2 regions of the Streptomyces sp. NPDC051020 genome follow, and region 1 is predicted to be linked to the other one. Evidence: riboswitches for the same ligand, from Rfam matches in the RefSeq annotation. Region 1 holds a riboswitch; the other holds the start of a gene.
The links. Region 1 has a riboswitch for ZMP and ZTP ahead of glyA (serine hydroxymethyltransferase). Riboswitches for the same ligand answer to the same signal wherever they lie in the genome.

Region 1 (6,856 bases):
CTCCACGACGGTTGCCGGATCCCCCGGATCGAGGTCGAACACCATCCGGTCGGCGATACCCGGCCTGTTGGCCTGCCACTGCGGCGTATGGAACTCCACCACCAGGTTCGCCGCCCACATCAGCGACGCCAGATCCTGGATGAGCACCTGTCCGGCCTGCTGCGCCACAGTCCGCGGCACCTCGGCGATCCGTACCCAGGACGGGGTGCCCGGTGGCGGGTTCTTGGTGAAGAACCGCTGCCCGTCCGGCCCGTCCGGATAGCGCAGGAAGGACACCGGCCGGTTGTACAGATGCGCGAGCAGGGACCCCGCCGCCGTGGCCGCGTAGTAGTGCAGCACCTCGCCCTTGGTGGTTCCGGTGGCCGGATACAGAACCTTGTCGAGATTGCTGAGCGCCAGGCGCCGTCCCTCCACGTCAGTGATCGGCGTCATACGATAAGAATCACATGAATTCTGGACCAACAGTGATCTATCGGTATGTTCATGGACAAAGGGGTGAACGGTGAGGTCCATCTGGAACGGCGCGATCTCCTTCGGGCTGGTCAGCATCCCCATCAAGCTGGTCAACGCCACCGAGAGCCACTCGATCTCCTTCCGCCAGATCCACCTCGCCGACGGCGGCCGGATCCGCTACCGGAAGGTCTGTGAAATCGACGAGCAGGAAGTGACGGCCGCCGAGATCGGCAAGGGGTACGAGGACGCGGACGGGTCGATCATCCCGATCACCGACGAGGACCTCGGCTCGCTCCCGCTTCCCACCGCGAAAACGATCGAGATCGTCGCCTTCGTGCCCGCCACCGAGATCGACCCGCTCCAGATGGACACGGCGTACTACCTCTCCGCCAACGGAGTCCCCGCCGCCAAGCCGTACACGCTGCTGCGCGAGGCCCTGAAGCGGAGCCAGAAGGTGGCCGTCGCCAAGTACGCGCTCCGTGGCCGGGAGCGGCTCGGCATGCTGCGCGTCGTCGACGACGTGATCGCGATGCACGGCCTGCTCTGGCCCGACGAGATCCGTGCCACCGACGGTGTGGCCCCGGAGACCGACGTCACGATCCGCGAAGCCGAACTCGACCTGGCCGACGCCCTGATGGCCACGCTTGGCGAGGTCGACATGGACACCCTCCACGACGACTACCGCGAGGCGGTCGAGGCGCTGATCGCCTCGAAGGCCTCCGGCGAGGCACTCGAACCGGCAGCGTCCGGCGAGACCGGCGGCAAGGTCATCGACCTGATCGCGGCACTGGAGAGCAGCGTCCGGGCGGCGAAGAAGGCCCGCGGCGAGGAGGTGGAAGAGGCGGAAGAGGCGGAGGGATCCGAGAGCGCACCGGTGGCCGAGGTGACGTCGCTCGCCACCCGCAAGAAGAGCGGCGGAGCCGGCGCGAAGAAGAGGGCTTCCGCGACCGCCACCCCCCGGAAGGCCGCTGCGAAGAAGTCGACGCCGGGCAGAACCCCGGCGAAGAAGACCGCCGCACGGTCGACCACGAAGTCGGCTGCGAAGACGGCGACGAAGAAGGCCGCGAAAACCACGGCCAAGAAGGCAACACCCAGGAAACGCGCCTCGGCCTGACGGGACGCCGGCAGTCACTGCCCTTCTTGCGGAACTGAAGCCTGTCGCAGGACTGCCCCGGAGCCGTAGCTCCGGGGCAGTTTTCGCATCGAGCCCGTGCGTCAGTGCCGGCGGTACGAGTTCACGTATCCGGCTGCCGGGGTCCCGACCCCCGTCACGTCGTCGTATCCCTTGACCGCCTTGAGTGAGGCGTCCTTGCCGAGGCTGCGCACCGACGTCAGCAAGCCGTCCGCCGCGTCGGAGCCGTTGGCGAAGTCGACGCGGGCGACCGCGAGGTCACGCTTGGCACCCAGCGGGTGGTCGGTGACGTCGTGGTACGCCGCCGAGCCGTACCGGGCGTAGATCGCCGGGTTGGCGAAGCCGAGCGGGCGGCCGTGCTGGGCCTGCTGCGCGAGCGCCTGAACGCCCGCGATGACCGGCGCCGCCAGCGATGTACCGCCGATGCGGTACTCGTCGTAGCCGAGGGAGCCGTCGGGCAGCGTCTGCGTCTGGCCGACCAGGAAGCCGGTGTTCGGGTCGGCGACCGCCGCGATGTCCGGGGCGGTGCGCATCCGGGTCTTGCCGTTCGCCCGCGCGAGCGAGTCCGGGACGACACCGCGCTGGTAGAACGGCTGCTTCACGGTCGAGCTGGTGCCGCCGCCCGCGCCCGAGGTGTACGCGCCGGGGAAGCCGGTCCAGCTCTTGCCGTCGGCGGCGAGGGACGCCTTCAGCGTGCCCCAGCCGGTCTCCCACTGGTACGTGTCGTGCTTGCCGACGGCCAGTGAGGTGCCGCCGACCGACGTCACCCAGGCGGAGTTGGACGGGACGTCGATCTGCTTCGTGCCGGTGGACGCGACGTTGTCGCCGTCGTCGCCGGAGGAGAAGTAGAAGCCGATGCCCTCGATCGCACCCATCTTGAAGACCTGGTCGTACGCGGCCGCGACGTCCGGGGTCTCGTTGGCCTCGATGTCGCCCCAGGAGTTGGAGACGATGTCGGCGAGCCGGTGGTCGACGATCTTGTTGAGCGAGTCCAGCAGGTCGGCGTCGTAGCAGGACGCGCCGCCCACGTAGACGATGTCGGCGGCGGGCGCGACCGCGTGCACGGCCTCGACGTCGAGGGTCTCCTCGCCGTACCAGCCGGAGGCCCCGCACTCCTCGGTCTTCGTGTAGTCGTCCGGCAGGACCTGCCTGAGCTGCCCGCGCCTGTACGGGGCGTCGCCGTTGCGCTTGGCGTACTCGGCGGCGTCCTTCGCGATGGTCGGCGAGGCGTACGCGTCGGTGATCGCGACGGTCACGCCCTTGCCGGTCCATCTGCCCGCACCGTACGCGGCGCGCAGCTGCTTGCCGGTGTAGCCCTTGACCGCGTACGGCACCTTGGAGCCGTAGGCGCTCGGCAGCGTCGAGGCCGTCCTGGAGCCGAAGTACGAGGAGAACGGACCGGAGTTGCGGAACACCGCGTCCGGCGGCGGCAGCGTCTCGTCGTGGCTCGACTTGTGCGGCGCGTTGTCCAGACCGGAGACGGCGAGGACGGCGTCGCTCAGCGCGGCCGGGACGGAGGCCGTGGAGGACGGGGCGCGGTAGGTCCGGCTGCCCTTGCGGTAGTTGCGCAGCTGGGTGCTGAACGCCTTCTCGGCCGCGGCGACGTCACCGGTGGCGGAGACGTAGTGCTGATGGGCGCCGGTGACGGTCAGCCCGCTCGACTTCAGCCACTGCACGACCTGGTCGATCTGGTGCCGGGTCGCCCCGAAGCGGGCCTGCGCCTCCTTGGCGCTCAGGTACTTCCCGTACGAGGGGGACGCCGGGTCGGACACGGCGGTGGCGTAGGCGGCCAGCCCCTTCGGGTCCCGGCCGGCCAGATGGACCCGGACACTCACCTTTCCGCTGTCGGCGGTGGGCCCCTGGTCGGCTTTGGCCGTGGCCCAGACCGGCTTGGTGCCCTGCAGAGCATCGCGTCCGGCGGGGGCGGAGTCCGCGCTGGCGGACGGAATGCCGAGGGCGAGTGCACCGGCGAGCAGCGGCAGTGTCGCTGCCATGCTCAGCCCGGCGCGACGTCTGGCACGACTGGTTCTCATGTAACCCCCTGCGATGTGGATCTTCGCGTGTGGAGCATGTGCCGGATGATGTACACATGTAAGCCGCCACTCTGGCGAGAAACCCTTTACGTAAGGGGCATGCGTTCACCAAGAAACTGTCAAGAGGGGGCGAGTGAAGGGCAGTTCGAGGTGAAAGGCCGGGAATGCGTGCTACCGCCATCCTCGCCGCCGCGAAGGGTGCCAGTCAGGGCGAAACGCCCACAAACAGTCCATCAAACAGCCGCCCGGGCCGCCCCATCAGTAGACTGCGAAGCGCCGCGACTGGCGCGTATCCCCGCAGGGGTGCTCCGTGGAACCGACCACGAGGAAGCGGCACACTCCGGGCCTGCCCGGAGGCGTCACCGCCGGAGAGCCGTCCGCCTGGGCATCCGGGTCCACGCCGCAGCCATGCGCCAGACCCGGGAGGATCCCGTGACGACACCCGAGAACCGCCGCCCCGCACTCACCGCCACCGACCCGGAGCTCGCCGCCCTCGTCACCGCGGAGGAGCAACTCCAGGCCGACACCCTGCGCCTGATCCCCAGTGAGAACTACGTCTCCGCAGCGGTGCTGGAGGCCTCCGGCACGGTGCTCCAGAACAAGTACTCCGAGGGCTACCCCGGCAAGCGGTACTACGAGGGCCAGCAGATCATCGACCAGGTGGAGACGCTGGCCGTCGAACGGGCCACATCCCTCTTCGGCATGGACCACGCCAATGTGCAGCCGTACTCCGGATCGCCCGCCAACCTCGCGGTGTACCTGGCCTTCCTGCAGCCCGGCGACACCGTGCTCGGCATGTCGCTGCCGATGGGCGGCCACCTCACACACGGCTGGGGTGTCTCCGCGACCGGCACCTGGTTCCGCGGTGTGCAGTACGGCGTCCGCCGCGACACCGGCCGCATCGACCTGGACGAGGTCCGCGACCTGGCCCTCGCCGAGCGCCCGAAGGTGATCTTCTGCGGCGGTACGGCAGTGCCCCGGGAGATCGACTTCGCCGGCTTCGCCGAGATCGCCGAGGAGACCGGTGCGGTCCTGGTCGCCGACATCGCCCACATCGCGGGCCTGATCGCGGGCGGCGCCCACCCCTCGCCCGCCCCGTACGCCGACGTGGTCTCCACCACCACCCACAAGACCCTGCGCGGTCCGCGCGGAGCGATGCTGCTGAGCCGGGCGGAGCACGCCCGCGCCATCGACCGCGCCGTCTTCCCCGGCCTCCAGGGCGGCCCGCACAACCAGACCACGGCGGCGATCGCGGTGGCCCTCAAGGAAGCCGCGACCCCCGGCTTCAGCGGCTACGCCCATCAGGTCGTCGCCAACGCCCGTGCCCTGGGGGAGGAGTTGGCCTCCCGAGGCTTCGATCTGGTCTCCGGCGGCACGGACAACCACCTCCTGCTGATCGACCTCACCGGCAAGGACGTACCCGGCAAGATCGCGGCGAAGGCCCTGGACCGGGCCGGGATCGTCGTCAACTACAACGCCGTCCCGTACGACCCCCGCAAGCCGTTCGACCCGTCCGGCATCCGCATCGGCACCCCCGCCCTGACCTCCCGCGGGATCCCCGCCTCCGAGATGGGCACGGTCGCGGAGTGGATCGACCGGGTGGTCGGGGCGGCGCGCACCGGTGACGAGGCCGTGGTGGAAAAGGTGCGGGCAGAGGTGAGGATCCTGATGGACGCGTACCCGGCGCCGGGGCTGCCGGTGGGCTGATCCGGGCCTGGCCGTTCCGCCGGAGGCCGACGGTCCCGCGGAACGGCCGGCACTTCCCGCCGCTGCCCGATGCGCTCGACTTCCTCCCGGGCGGGCACCGCCGGCACCGGGACGCCGCCGAGTGACCGCGCGGCGCACGGTGACCGTCTCTGCGGTCGGCCACGCCCCGGCCAAGGCACCGGAGCTGTTCTCGCGCCGTGGCCACCGCCACGAGACGCCGCCCCAGCACCGCGAAAGAGCTGATGCGTCCACGGCCCCGCCCGATACGCCGGCAGGGCCCGCCCTGGAGGACACCGTGAGCACACAGCCGATTCCGCGCACCCAGAACGCCGTCGCCGCTGCTCTGCCCCCCGCGCAGCGCATGGAGTTCTACCGCGAGATGGGCGAAGCCACCCCCGAGACGATCGGGCACGTCCTGACGAACTGGTGGCTCCTCGTTCAGGTGGCAGGCGATCCTCGGACCGCTCGCACCGCCGCCGCGGTGAAGGCGGGCACCGCTCCTGGTCGCCCCGCGCCCGCGGTCATGCGAGAGCTGCGGGAGCGTGGACAGTGAGCGACGGGTCCGACCCGTACGAAGGTCCCGAAGAGGAAGATCCGCTGACTCTCTCACCCCAGGTCGAAGAGGCCCTCTTCAGCATGGACACCCCCGCCGACGTGATGTCGGCCGTCTCCTCCGTCATGGTCGAGATGCGTGAGGCCTTGGAACTGGGCGGGCTTCCTCCCAGCGGTCGGCCGCTCCCGGGCATTCCCGGAGCGTTGCGGCTCGGGCTTGCGCGTGAGGGGTGAGGCGGGATGGACGTCCTTGGGGTCGATGCCTGTGGCAAGCAGGGGTGGGTCGGGATCAGACTTACGGACGGCGCGTACGCGGGCAGCCTGGTGGATCCCCGGCTCGAGAGGCTGATCGAGCGCGCCGCGGAGGTGGATGCGATCGCGGTGGACATGCCGTTGGGCCTGGTCGAGAAGGGCTGGCGCGCCGCAGATCTCGCGGCCAGGGCGCTGCTCGGGGTGCGGCGCAGCAGTGTTTTCCCCATAGCGCCAAGAATGGCGTGGCAGGAGCAGGACTACAGGGCGGCCGCCGGCCGATGCCAGGAGCTCACCGGTAATCGGCTGAGCCAGCAGGCGTGGGCGCTGAGACCGAAGCTGCTTGAGGCGCGGGCATGTTGGCTCGCCGATGAGCGGATCCACGAGGTGCACCCCGAGGTGTCCTTCTACGCCTTGGCCGACGGAGTGCCGCTCGCTTACGCCAAGAAGACCTGGCGCGGCCAGAACCTGCGCCGTTCCCTGCTGACCGAGGCCGGCCTCGTGCTCCCGGACGAGCTTGGCGAGGCGGACCGCATTCCCGTGGACGACGTGCTCGACGCCGCTGTCGCGGCCTGGTCGGCGCACCGGATCGTGCTCGGGACAGCGAACCGGGTTCCTGAGGCGCCCGAGCCGGATGCAGAAGGGCGCCTCGTCGAGATTCGATACTGATCAATCCATCAAGTATCGAGCGACTCGTTTGCCCGGCTCGCGACGTTGGTGGAGTCGCTGA
Region 2 (6,856 bases), on a different contig from region 1:
GGACTCCCTGTCGAGCGAACCTCCCGCGGACCCCGCCCCCCGCGTCCCCGCCGCCCGCACCCCCTCACGGCTCACCCCGGAGGAGACCCGCACCCTCGCCTCCTGGGACCGGGACCTCGATGCCCTCACCGGTGAGCTGCGCCGCGCCCGCGCCACCGTGCGCGAGGTCCTCGTGCCCGCCTCGCTCTCGGCCACGCAGCTGCTGAGGCTCGCCGACGACCCCGACGGCTTCGCCCAGGAGCTGGCCCGGCCCATGCCGCGGCCGCCCGCGCCCGCGGCCCGCCGGGGCACCAGGTTCCACGCCTGGGTGGAGGCCCGCTTCGAGGAGTTGCCGCTGCCCATGCTCGGCCCCGACGAGCTGCCCGGCGGCGACGGGAGCGACACCGACATCGCGGACGAGGCCGACCTCGCCGCACTCAAGGAGGCCTTCGAGCGCACCCCGTACGCCCACCGCACCCCGTACCGCGTCGAGACACCGTTCCAGATCACGCTCGCGGGCCGCGTGGTGCGGGGCCGGATCGACGCCGTATACCGCACGGAAGATGCGGACGGGGTCACCTACGAGATCGTCGACTGGAAGACGACCCGTCACACCCCCCACGGCCACGAAGACACCTCGGCCGTCCGCACGGCCGACCCGCTGCAGCTGGCCGTCTACCGCCTCGCCTGGGCCGAACTGCACGATGTGCCGCTCGACTCCGTCACCACCACGTTCCTCTTCGTCCGCACCGGAGAAGCCGTCCACCCCACCGATCTCCCCGGCCGGGCCGAGCTCGAACAAATCCTGTGGGACGAGCCACCTCCCGCAGGCCGATAGGCTCAAGACCATGAGCGACACCCCGGACAGCGCCGTCCGTACGTATATCGAACAGCACCGCACAGCCTTCCTCGACGACCTCGCCGAGTGGCTGCGCATCCCCTCCGTGTCCGCCCAGCCGCAGCACGAGGGAGACGTACGGCGCAGCGCCGAGTGGCTGTCCGCCAAGCTCAAGGAGACCGGCTTCCCGGTCACGGAGGTCTGGGAGACGGCGGGCGCCCCCGCCGTCTTCGCCGAGTGGCCCTCCGAGGACCCGGACGCCCCGACCGTCCTCGTCTACGGCCACCACGACGTGCAGCCCGCCGCCCGGGAGGACGGCTGGGACACCGAGCCGTTCGAACCGGTGATCCGGGACGGCCGGATGTACGGCCGCGGCGCCGCCGACGACAAGGGCCAGGTGTTCTTCCACACCCTCGGCGTCCGGGCCCACCTCGCCGCCACCGGCCGCACCACCCCCGCCGTCCACCTCAAGCTCCTCGTCGAGGGCGAGGAGGAGTCCGGCTCCCCGCACTTCCGCGCCCTGGTCGAGCAGCAGGCCGCCCGCCTCGCCGCCGACGCCGTGATCGTCTCCGACACCGGCATGTGGGACGAGACGACCCCGACGGTCTGCACCGGCATGCGCGGTCTCGCCGAGTGCGAGGTCGAGCTCCACGGCCCCGAGCAGGACATCCACTCCGGATCGTTCGGCGGCGCCGTCCCCAACCCGGCGACCGCCGTGGCCCGCCTCGTCGCCGCGCTGCACGACGCGGACGGCCGGGTCGCGATCCCCGGTTTCTACGACGGCGTGACGGAACTCACCGATGCCGAGCGCGCCCTCTTCGCCGAGCTCCCCTTCGACGAGGCCGGCTGGCTGCGTACCGCCAAGTCGCAGGCCGCGACGGGCGAAGCCGGCTACTCCACGCTGGAGCGCATCTGGGCGCGCCCCACGGCCGAGGTCAACGGCATCGGTGGCGGCTACCAGGGCGCCGGGAGCAAGACCATCATTCCGTCCTCCGCCCTCGTGAAGATCAGCTTCCGGCTGGTCGCGGGCCAGGACCCCGATCACGTCCAACAAGCCGTCCGTGCCTGGGCGCAGACGCAGTTCCCGGCCGGCATCCGCCACCGGATCACCTTCGCCCCCGCCACCCGCCCGTGCCTGACCCCGCTGGACCACCCCGCCCTGCAGGCGGTGGCCCGCGCCATGGGACGGGCCTTCGGCCAGAAGATCCTCTTCACCCGCGAAGGAGGCTCGGGGCCCGCCGCCGACCTGCAGGACGTGCTCGGCGCCCCCGTCCTCTTCTTGGGTATCTCCGTACCCTCCGACGGCTGGCACGCCCCCAACGAGAAGGTGGAGCTGGACCTCCTGCTCAAGGGCGTGCAGACAACTGCCCACCTCTGGGGCGAACTGTCCGCCGCACTCCGCTGAATCCTCTGAACACCCGATCCGTCCCGGGGAGTAGGAAGCACCTGTGAGCACCTTCGACAACGCCACCACCGACCGGCCCATTGGTCTCACCGCGCGCAGCGGCATCGACCGCGCCGCGCACCACCGCCTCGACGAGGCCTGGCTCTCCGCCGCCTGGAGCCACCCGACCACCCGGGTCTTCGTGGTCTCCGGCGGGCAGGTGCTGATCGACGACACCGCAGACGGCGGCACGGAGATCGTCATGACCCCGGCCTTCGAGGCCCCGGTCACCGAGACCCACCGCTACTTCCTCGGCACCGACGTGGACGGCGTCAGCTACTTCGCGCTCCAGAAGGACTCGCTGCCCGGCCGCATGGACCAGCCGGCCCGCCCGGCCGGGCTGCGCGAAGCCGGACTGCTTCTCGGCCCGCGCGACGCGGGGCTGATGGCGCACGCGGTGGCGCTGGAGAACTGGCAGCGGCTGCACCGCTTCTGCTCCCGCTGCGGCGAACGCACCGTCATCGCGGCGGCCGGCCACATCCGCCGCTGCCAGGCCTGCGGCGCCGAGCACTACCCGCGCACCGACCCGGCGGTGATCATGCTGGTGACGGACGACCAGGACCGCGCCCTGCTGGGCCGTCAGGTGCACTGGCCGGAGGGCAGGTTCTCGACGCTCGCGGGCTTCGTCGAGCCCGGGGAGTCGATCGAGCAGTCCGTCGCCCGCGAGGTGTTCGAGGAGGCGGGTGTGACGGTCGGTGAGGTCGAGTACATCGCCAGCCAGCCCTGGCCCTTCCCGTCCAGCCTGATGCTGGGCTTCATGGCCCGGGCCACGTCGTCGGAGATCAACGTCGACGGCGAGGAGATCGAGGAGGCGCGCTGGTTCTCCCGTGAGGACCTGACGGCGGCCTTCGAATCGGGCGAGATCCTGCCCCCGTTCGGCATCTCGATCGCGGCCCGTCTGATCGAGCTCTGGTACGGCAAGCCGCTTCCGAAGCCGGGCAGCGTCGGCTGACACACGGTGCGGGGCGGGCGACGGGGCACGCGCGGCCGGGTCGCCCGCCCGTCACTGCCACCTGATTCCTCCCTCCAGGGCGCTCTGTCCGTTAATCTGGCCCTGGGCCGTGACTGGCGCTGAGGTGGAGCACCACCGGGGAGCGGTCCGACGGAAACACTCGACAACCGTCGATGCCGTGCGCCTGGGCGATTCATCGTGATCCTCGTGATCCTTGTGACGCTCAGGAGTGAAGCGTGGCCCAGACACAGACAGCCCGTCCGATGGACGGCACCGCCCTCGCCCGCCGCATCATCGAGACCAGCGCCGCGACGGCGGCGGAACTCCGGCTGCGCACCGGGAAGGCCCCCTGTCTGGCGACCGTTCTGGTCGGCGACGACCCGGCGTCCGTGACCTACGTCCGGATGAAGCGCCGCCGCTGCGAAAGCGCGGGCATCGCGTCACGGCACGTGGCCCTTCCCGCCACCTCCACCACACAGGACGTGGTCGACGCGGTCACCGCACTGTCGAACGACCCCGATGTGCACGGCATCCTGCTGCAGCATCCCGTGGGTCCCCACATCGACGAGCGCGCCGCCTTCGAAGCGATCGACCCGGCCAAGGACGTCGACGGGGTCACCATGCACTCGTTCGCGGCGATGAGTTTCGGCCTTCCCGGCTTCGTCTCCTGCACACCCGGCGGCATCATGCGCCTGCTCGACGCGTACGAGGTCGACCTCGCGGGAAAGCACGCGGTCGTCGTGGGCCGCAGCGCCATCCTGGGCAAGCCCGCCGGGATGCTGCTGCTCGGCCGGGACGCCACCGTGACGTACTGTCACTCACGGACGGCCGACCTCCCATCGATCGTGCAGCAGGCGGACGTGCTGCTGGCCGCGGTCGGCAAGCCGCGCTTCATCGCCGGTGCGGACATCAAGCCCGGTGCGGTGGTGCTCGACGCCGGATACAACGACGGCAATGTCGGCGATGTCGACTTCGAGACCGCGGCCGAGCGGGCACGGCTGATCACCCCGGTCCCGGGCGGCGTCGGACCGATGACCATCGCGGTGTTGCTCGAACAGACAGTGGCCGCGGCGGCCCTGCAGCTCGGGGGCGCGGCGTGAGCTGACGCCCGGTTGTCCGGCACAAAAATGCCGGCCGGCTCGCGGGCACGGACACGCCCGCCGCCTTCCGGTGGACCGGAAGGCGGCGGGCGTGTCTGCAGGCCCGCTGCCGCTAGGGCGTGTGTCGAAAGTCCCGTCTGCCGGGCGGCGTCTGGCCCCCACGCTCGCTGCGTTGTCGGGCTCGCCCCGATACGCCCAGTATCGGGGCGAGCCTCCGCCTTGCGATCGCACGCACCAGACACCGCCCGGCCCGCCCTACGGGCGGACAACGCTACTTTCGAAACACGCCCTAGACGCCTGAAGGATGAGTGTGGTCGGGGCTTCGGCGGGGCGGCAGCAGTTGGCTCGTGGCAATGAGGAGGAGACCAATGAACAAGAGGGCGTTTCCGCCGAAGAAGCGGACCTCCCAGGAGGGGCTCGGCAGGATCCGGAAGTAGAAGAGGCCCTGTATGAGTGGGGATGCGCCCGTTGCCAGTGCACCGAGGCCGTGGAGCTGAGGTCTGGTGACGTGGCGGCGCGCCATGGGCAGGATCCATCCAGTGCGGAGCGTCACGATCCCCCATGCGATCGCCAGCAGACCCACGAGCATGTTCGCTCCTGCCACCCATGCCATGTGTCTGCTCCGCTTTCCCGTCAGGTGAGGTGCGGAACGCGCACAACGCCCGTTCCGGAGTCGCCCCTATGGTTGCCGGACCTGGTGGGACCTGGCAATGCCGGACCTTGGCAATCTCGGACGCGTTTCCACTGCCGTTGCGACCACTGGATGCCGGCGGGGCGCAGATGCCGACCGTCTCGCCGACCCCGTTCCCCGAGTCAAACGTGCAGCGCACAGTGGCGCGACATGGCCACCAACGCGCGCCACTCCCGGTCGCACTCCTCGCCGTCCTCGGCGAGCCCTTCCATGGCACAGGCCTGCGGTGCGCGCTCAAGATCCGTCGGAAAGTGACCAGCCGGAATGCCGCAGCGCCGGACGAGCGGCACCACCGGCATGGTCACGGCCGGGAGTCGGCCGAGCACCACCGCCCCGGCTGACGTGACCGCGTGCTGGACGAATGGGCCGTTCTACCAGATGGATTCGACCCATTCCGGGTGGTCGATGAACGGGTTCCTGTTGTGCTGGTACTGGTCGAATATGACGTCGTTGCGCCGCCTCTCGAAGGTGTCCGGCGGGTCCTCCTGGCTCCACTGCTTCAGCACGGAGAGCCTGCCGATGTTCGGCGCGGAGCCGTTGTTCACCTTCTCGTTCGGTTCGAGGTCGGCGAAGGCGTCGTCGCCCTCGTACCGCACCGCCATGTAGAGGATCATGCGGGCGACATCACCCTTGGCCGCATCACGCGGCTCGAAGGAGTCGCCGTCGGTGTAGTTGCCCGGCGCCCCGCTCACCGCGCTGCCGCCGTTGTCGAAGTCCTTGTTGCCGCGGATGGAATTGACGGTGACGTCCTCGGGGCGCAGGTGGTGGATGTCGGTGCCGGGTCCGGTGGCGGTACCGAAGTTGCCGTGCGACTTGGCCCAGACGTGCTCACGGTTCCATTGGCCGACCGAGCCGCCGTTGTCGCTCTTCGGCTTGGAGCGCCCGGAGTAGATCAGGATCACGTTCGAGGAGTTGGCGGGGTCCTGGTCGGTGTTCTTGAGCGCGTCCCAGACCTGGCTGTACGAGATCTTCGACTGGACGCTGATGATCGAGTGCAAGGCGCTCTTGAGCTGGGTTCCGGTCTTGCCGATTGCGCTCTGGTAGTACGTGTCGCCGAGCGTGGTGAGCGGTGTCGCGGTCGCCGGTGCGGGCCGGGGCGCGGCTGGCGTCGCCGGTGCGGCGGCGGACGTGCCGGCGAGAGCCGCGAAGGCGGCGAGGGTGGCGAGCAATGGGCGCCGGTAGTGAAGGCGGTGACGGGACATGTGGGGTGTCCTCTCCGGGGCATGCGGCACCGCGACGCCGTCACAGGGTGGGGCGGCGCCGTGGTGGTCGTGTGGTAAGCGGTCAGCGGGAGCCTTCCACGCGCACCGTGATCAGGGGTGAACGCTGCGCACTCATCATGTGCAGGTCAAGCGAACCCTTCGGATGCGCTCCTGGAGCCGCAGGGCGAGAATTGCCGCAAGGACGAGGAGGCGGTATGAGCGAAGACCCCGAATCCGTATCCGTATCCCTGGCCCGGGGAGTGACCCCGGACAGCCTCTTGCACACCGGCGGGAGCGACAACGCGTCGGCAGAGGACCTGGTGCTCGCCTCCGGGCGGGACCTGACTCCGCAGAATCTGGAGTGGGCACAGCGCCGACTGGCACGAGAGGGCCGGGCGGCGATCGAAAAGCAGCTGCCATAGCGGGCGGCCGGTGCGGTGGGGAGTGTGTGGGTGCTCCCCGCCGCTCGGCTAGCCTGAAGGCACAATGAACCGTTTGACGACGTCAAAGGGCGATTACGAGCTCGCCCGCTACCCCGAGCACCCGCGCGACCCGTTCCGTGCCTGGGACGCTGCCGACGAATATCTGCTTCGGCAGCTGGAGGGGGCTGACGGTGCGACCCCGGTCGAGCTGACCGGCACCGTGGTCGT

Region 2: linked by a shared signal. The riboswitch ahead of AB0N06_RS31345 (bifunctional 5,10-methylenetetrahydrofolate dehydrogenase/5,10-methenyltetrahydrofolate cyclohydrolase) and the one ahead of glyA (serine hydroxymethyltransferase) in region 1 are both predicted to bind ZMP and ZTP.

What each region holds. Positions count from the first base shown of each region.
Region 1 covers NZ_JBFBCG010000093.1:9,970-16,825, reverse strand. The annotation lists gene ligD (non-homologous end-joining DNA ligase) at 1-432, opposite strand, end outside; gene AB0N06_RS32675 (Ku protein) at 503-1,567, shown strand; gene AB0N06_RS32670 (S53 family peptidase) at 1,669-3,618, opposite strand; ZMP/ZTP riboswitch at 3,887-4,012, shown strand; gene glyA (serine hydroxymethyltransferase) at 4,051-5,325, shown strand; gene AB0N06_RS32660 (hypothetical protein) at 5,621-5,878, shown strand; gene AB0N06_RS32655 (hypothetical protein) at 5,875-6,111, shown strand; gene AB0N06_RS32650 (DUF429 domain-containing protein) at 6,118-6,795, shown strand.
Region 2 covers NZ_JBFBCG010000082.1:18,769-25,624, forward strand. The annotation lists gene AB0N06_RS31330 (UvrD-helicase domain-containing protein) at 1-817, shown strand, start outside; gene AB0N06_RS31335 (dipeptidase) at 828-2,222, shown strand; gene nudC (NAD(+) diphosphatase) at 2,266-3,213, shown strand; ZMP/ZTP riboswitch at 3,313-3,410, shown strand; gene AB0N06_RS31345 (bifunctional 5,10-methylenetetrahydrofolate dehydrogenase/5,10-methenyltetrahydrofolate cyclohydrolase) at 3,450-4,313, shown strand; gene AB0N06_RS31350 (hypothetical protein) at 4,603-4,902, opposite strand; gene AB0N06_RS31355 (hypothetical protein) at 5,127-5,309, opposite strand; gene AB0N06_RS31360 (endonuclease) at 5,376-6,206, opposite strand; gene AB0N06_RS31365 (hypothetical protein) at 6,422-6,628, shown strand; gene AB0N06_RS31370 (methyltransferase) at 6,693-6,856, shown strand, end outside.